Regions from separate parts of the Halotolerantifilum yawarlongkerapense genome, predicted to be linked through region 1. Evidence: predicted binding sites of a transcription regulator. Region 1 holds the regulator's gene; the other holds the start of a gene.

Region 1 (3,219 bases):
CCGTCCGGCATCCTTCGTCGCCTGACGCTGGGCGTCGGTGAAGTAAGCCGGTACCGTGATGACCGCTTCACTCACCTTTTCACCGAGGTAGCTCTCAGCGTCGGCCTTTAACTTGGCCAGAATCATCGCCGAGATATCCTGTGGCGTGTGGCTGACCCCATCGATCTCCACGTGGAAATCATGACCCATTTCACGTTTGATTGATGCGATCGTGCGATCGGGGTTCGTGATTGCTTGGCGCTTGGCCGTTTCCCCTACCAGTCGCTCACCTTTTTTCGTGAAGGCCACGATACTCGGTGTCGTACGGTTACCCTCCGCATTGGGGATAACAACCGGTTCTCCACCCTCTAGGACCGCCACACAAGAGTTGGTCGTCCCGAGGTCAATACCTATAATTTTTCCCATGATTCATTTCCTCCTTCGTTATTTCGCGACTTTTACCATCGCGTGTCGAATGACTTTGCCGTTCAACGTATAGCCTTTTTGCAATTCTTCAATGACCACTTCCGAGTCCGCGTCCTCCGCGTCCTCCGTCATCACCGCATGATGCAGTTCTGGATCAAAGGGTGCCCCGACGGCTTCAATCCGCTCGAGACCGTATTTGTTGAAAATATCTTGAAAGCTCTTCTTGATCTGTCGAAGCCCACCGAAGAACGGATTCTCCTCTTCGTCTGCCTCGAAGGCTTGTACAGCACGCTCAACATTGTCCATCACCTCGAGCAAATCGAGAAAGACCTTTTCATTCGCAAATTTGTAGATATCCGTTTTTTCCTTTTCCGTGCGTTTTTTAAAATTTTGAAACTCTGCATTCAAACGCAGGAAAGCATCCTTTTGTCGGTCGACCTCTGCCTGTAACTTACCCAGATCGCTCGTCTCCTCTGCTGTTTCCGTTGTCTCTCCCGAGACATCGGTTTGTTCCACCTCGGCCGCTTCTTCACGATCGATGTCCTTTACCTTCTCTTTTTCTTCCATCAAAACCTTCACCACCTTACTATAAATATATGCCCGCGAAAATGTCCGTGAGAGTCTCGCGGATGTATTCAACAACGCTCACGGCAGAACCGTAGCGAATGCGCGTGGGCCCCAGGATCCCCAGCGTACCACGTACCTCGTCGTTGAACCGGTACTTGGCCGTGATGATCGAACACCCATCAAAATCCTCGTGACCGATCTCCTGACCGATCCGTATGCTGATTTCTTCTTCTTCGATACTCTGGATGATCCGGCTGAGCTCACTCTCGCCATCGAGATTCTCCAGTAGGGCCCGCGCCTTCACCACATCCTGAAACTCTGGGGAGTTGAAAATGTTGTTCGTCCCATCGTAAGTGATGTCAAGATCATCCATCTCCGAAAGAAGAGTTTTCAAAAGCGGTATCAAGTAATCGATGATCGGGGCGTATTCCGGATGCCTCGCCTTGAGCTGACTGAGCTTGACCATCTTGATACCATTGAAGGATTCCCCGGAGAACACATTGACGAGGTACTTCGATATCTGATCGAGAATCAACTGATCCGTACCCTTGAGGGGAAGCGGTCTCACTTTATAGATCCCACTGTCCGAGACCAGGATGATCAGAACCTTCTGGTCGTCGATCTTGACGAGCTTCACATTCTCCAGCTTACTCTTAGAAAACTGAGGCAAGGTGACGAAACTCACCAGACCCGTCAGTTCCGCCATGATCTTGGCAGACTGCTTGAGCACATCTTCTACTTCGATCACCCGCTTGGAGAGCAGACTTCTGACCAGTTCCTTCTGTTCGCTGCGCAGAAGCGACTGTTTCATCAGGTTGTCCACGTACAAACGGTAACCGAGTTCGGATGGGATGCGCCCTGCCGATGTGTGCGGCTGGGTCAAGTAGCCGAGCTCTTCGAGATCCGCCATCTCATTCCGGATCGTGGCTGAGCTCACGCCCAGTTCATATTTTTTAGCCAGTGTCCTGGAACCAACCGGATGAGCCGTGCTGACGAAATCATCGATGATGGCTTTTAGAATGCGGAGTTTCCGCTCGTCAATCGTCATAAGATCATCTCCTGTTAGCACTCAGGTATGTCGAGTGCTAATACCTCTGTACATAAGATAACATGCACTCCGGACCTTGTCAAGGCAAAAAGAAAAGGCCCTGGGGCCTATAGGAAAACGATAAAAACGCGATTGGACAGGTCTCTCCCCCTGGAGGTGAGGCGCAGACGTGTCCCCTCGCGAAGGAGCAGACCATCGCGCATAAGTTCCTCCACCTCACGGCGTCTGCCCGCCAGGGGATCGATGCCGTACCGCTCTTTCATCTCTCTGAGATCAATACCCTCCTGCAACCGAAGTCCCAGGATCATCGCTTCGAACAGGCGCTCCTTGCGATCGATCTTCTCACGCTCAACAATCGGTAGGGTCTCGTGAACGGTCAGCTCCTTCATGTAACGGGCTAGATCCGACGTGTTGGCGTACCGATGGGTTCCGAGATCTCCGTGGGATGCCAAGCCCAGCCCGAGGTAGGGCTCCAGACGCCAGTACCCGGTGTTATGCTTGCTCTCGCGTCCGGGCAGTGCATAGTTCGAGAGCTCATAGCGAGCGTATCCTGCACGCAACAAAGATGCCTCCACACGGTGGTCCATCTCACGATCGCGTTCTTCCTCCTCAACAACACCCTCGTGATCAAAAGGTGTCCCTGGCTCCACCTTCAGACTGTAGACGGAAATGTGCTCTGGGCGGAGCTCGATCACTTCGTCGAGCGTCCTATCGAGCATTTTCAGATCTTGTCCTGGAAGACCGATCATCAGATCCAAGCTGATGTTCTCGAAGCCCAGCTTCCGTGCTCGGTGGTAGACCTCGAGGAAGGTTTCCCGATCGTGCAACCTGCCGAGTCGCTGCAGCAAGGCCTCATCCAGAGTCTGCAGTCCGATGCTCAAGCGATCGACCCCCACCTCACGCAGCGCCACCAAGAATGCTTCCGTTGCCGACTCTGGGTTCACCTCCACAGTGAACTCCCGAAGTTGCGACAGATCGAAGGCTTCTCCTAGACCCGTCACCAAACGCCTGATCCGCTCTGGACCAAGAACGCTGGGCGTTCCCCCACCGATGTAAAGGGTCGAGGGTGTATCGATCCTCCCCCTGTAAAGAGAGGCCTCCGTCAGGAGGGCCTCGAGATAGAGATCCATGGAATTGAGCGCCGCGGTAGAGGCAAAATCACAGTAGCCGCATCGCGCCCTGCAGTAGGGAACGTGTAC
Region 2 (3,219 bases), 480 kb from region 1:
GTGGGCTACGATGCATCGCTCAGCTACCGGCTCTTGACACTGGTCAATTCCCCGGCCTTTGCGAATAGGAACCGCATCAATAGCGTGAAGAACGCGCTGACGCTCCTCGGGTTCAAGGAGATTCGCAAGTGGATCATGCTACTGATGCTCCGCGACCTCGGGGGGAGCAAACCACCTGAGCTGATCAAGAGCTCCCTAGTCCGGGCAAAGTTTCTCGAGAGCCTGGCGAAGTTCTTCTCGCTCGCCGGTCGGAAGGAAGAGTGTTTCATGCTCGGGCTCTTCAGTCATCTCGACGTCCTGCTGGATCGTCCCTTCGCGGTGGTGCTCGATAAGATCAATGTCACGGAGGATGTGCGTGCTGCGCTCGAGCACAGAGGGGGGAGCCTTCTTGAGGACCTGCTGAGCTTCTGTAAAAGCTACGAGCGAGGCGAGTGGGGATTGATCGTATCACAGCTCGAGCGGGTCGAGGAGCGGGGAGAATCGGTGCTCGAGAAATATCTCGTGGCCATCACTTTCGCCGATCAGGTGTTCAAAAAAGAATAACACCCGATCTTTCGATCGGGTGCTCTCTTCAGGGCAGGTTGATGACACCGGGCTCATCGAGCTTCAGGTTGACTCTCTCGAAGTGCTCCGGCCGGATGTACTGGATATCAATGTAGTCGGTCAGTTCATCGTGGTAGCGATCGATCAGCAGTTCTCGTGCTTCTTCGACACTGTCTGCCAGGCATATGAAGTGTTGGTTGACCAGTTTAATAGCATAGAGTTGCATGGACTCACTTCCCTTCTATCGTTATTTCATATGTACGCACTTTATGAAGAGTCTAAACAGGGGATAGTATAGGAAAGGAGTGATCAGGATGCCCACCTGCGATTGTACTATCATCCACGAGGATGAAGTGGAGAAGGCAAAGGCAAAGCTTGTTGAAGAAACGGATCTCTATGAACTTGCAGATTTTTTCAAAGTGCTCGGAGACTCTACCCGCATGAAGATCATATCGATCTTGACAGAGACAGAGCTCTGCGTCTGCGACCTGGCCTATGTGCTCGATATGAAGCAGTCGGCGGTCAGCCACCAGCTCCGCGTGCTGAAGAACGCCCGTCTGGTGAAATGGCGTCGTGATGGGAAGGTCATCTACTATACCTTGGACGATGACCACGTGGAGACAATTTTCAAGATCGGTCTTCATCACCTCAAACACGGTTGAACCCTTCTGTTCGCCGTGTTTTGTTATGATCGGACGTTGTTAGCACTCCTAATAAATGAGTGCTAAAAAACTCTTGATTTTCGATTGCCTTTGTACTATCATTGTCTATAGAAAGCGCTATGTGCCTCGTCTCCACAGAGGTGAGGTCAGATAAAATCATTTAAAGGAGGTACCATCTATGAGCATCAAACCACTGGGAAAACGAGTTGTCATCAAGAAACTCAAGGCCGAGGAAAAGACGGTCAGCGGAATCGTGCTCCCCACACAAGCACAGGAGAAACCGCAAATGGCAGAGGTCCTTTCGCTCGGAACAGAGATCAAGGATGAGGACGGGATCAAAGTGGGTGACCGCGTGATCTTCAAGAAGTTCAGCGGTACCGATGTGACATTCGAAGGCGAAGAAGTGACGATCATCGAAATCGCCAACCTGCTCGGCATTGTAGACTAACACGCTTACGAAGGAGGAAAATGCAAGATGGCTAAAGAAATCAAGTTTTCAGAAGACGCCAGAAGACGCCTCGAGAAAGGCGTGAACAAACTGGCGGATACAGTGAAGGTTACGCTCGGTCCCAAGGGCCGCAATGTGATCCTCGATAAGAAATTCGGTTCTCCCCTGATCACCAACGATGGTGTGACCATCGCGCGTGAAATCGAACTGGAGGACAAGTACGAGAACATGGGCGCCCAGCTCGTGAAAGAGGTGGCCACGAAGACAAACGATGTAGCCGGTGACGGCACAACGACGGCTACGCTCCTCGCCCAGGCAATCGTGCGAGAAGGCCTCAAGAACGTAGCAGCCGGCGCCAACCCGATGATTCTGAAAAACGGCATCAACGAAGCGGTGGAAGTAGCCGTAGAACGGCTCAAGGAAATCTCCGTGCCGATCGAGAGCCGCGAGGAGATTGCGGATGTCGCTTCGATCTCTGCCGCCGACAAGAAGATCGGGGAACTGATCGCTGAGGCCATGGACAAGGTTGGCAAGGATGGCGTCATCACCGTGGAAGAATCGAAAACCTTTGGCACACACCTCGAAGTTGTGGAGGGGATGCAGTTCGATCGCGGTTACGTTTCCCCCTACATGGTAACGGATACGGAGAAGATGGAAGCTTCCCTCGATGAACCTTACATCCTGATCACCGACAAGAAGATCACGTCGATCCAGGAAATTCTTCCCCTGCTCGAGAAAATCGTACAGCAGGGCAAGAAGCTCCTCATCATCGCCGAGGACATCGAGGGCGAAGCCCTGGCCACGCTGGTGGTCAACAAGCTCCGCGGGACCTTTGAGTGTATCGCCGTCAAGGCACCGGGCTTCGGCGATCGCCGCAAAGCGATGCTCGAGGACATTGCCGTGCTGACCGGTGGTACGGTGGTCAGCGAAGAGCTCGGTTACGAGTTGAAATCTGCCACCATCGATATGCTCGGTCGCGCCAAAAGCGTCAAGATCGACAAAGAATCCACGACCATCGTCGATGGCGAGGGTGAAAAAACCCTCATTGACGAGCGCGTGCGTCAACTCCGCGTGCAGATTGACGAAAGTTCCTCTGAGTTCGATAAAGAGAAACTCCAGGAGCGATTGGCCAAGCTGGCCGGTGGCGTAGCCGTGATCCAAGTGGGCGCAGCCACGGAGACGGAAATGAAGGAGAAGAAGCTCCGCATTGAGGATGCGCTGAATGCCACGCGTGCCGCTGTGGAAGAGGGCATCGTGCCCGGTGGTGGTACGGCTCTGCTCGTAGCCCTCAAGCCCGTGCTCGAGTTGATCGAGAAGCTAGAGAAGGACGAGAAGACCGGTGCTATGATCGTGGCGCGTTCCCTCGAGGAGCCGGTCCGTCAGATTGCTCAAAATGCTGGCCTAGAGGGTTCGGTAGTCGTCGAGCGGGTGAAGCACGAGAAGGATGGCTTCGGATTCGACGCCTTGACCGGTGAGTATGTGGACATGATCAAAGCGGGGATTGTGGACCCAACGAAGGTCACACGAAGCGCGCTCCAGAACGCAGGATCCATCGCAGCGATGTTC

The links. The regulator HrcA, encoded in region 1, represses chaperone genes, less so after heat shock. The targets are predictions, from matches to a motif close to TTAGCACTCNNNNNNNNNGAGTGCTAA.
Region 2: a site for HrcA is predicted at 1,245-1,271, ahead of ACULM0_RS07105 (co-chaperone GroES). Genes of this name have one in related genera too.

Annotation. Positions count from the first base shown of each region.
Region 1 covers NZ_CP199719.1:986,032-989,250, forward strand. The annotation lists gene dnaK (molecular chaperone DnaK) at 1-405, opposite strand, end outside; gene grpE (nucleotide exchange factor GrpE) at 424-972, opposite strand; gene hrcA (heat-inducible transcriptional repressor HrcA) at 992-2,020, opposite strand; gene hemW (radical SAM family heme chaperone HemW) at 2,128-3,219, opposite strand, start outside.
Region 2 covers NZ_CP199719.1:1,462,570-1,465,788, reverse strand. The annotation lists gene ACULM0_RS07120 (EAL and HDOD domain-containing protein) at 1-543, shown strand, start outside; gene ACULM0_RS07115 (hypothetical protein) at 572-769, opposite strand; gene ACULM0_RS07110 (ArsR/SmtB family transcription factor) at 858-1,205, shown strand; gene ACULM0_RS07105 (co-chaperone GroES) at 1,384-1,653, shown strand; gene groL (chaperonin GroEL) at 1,681-3,219, shown strand, end outside.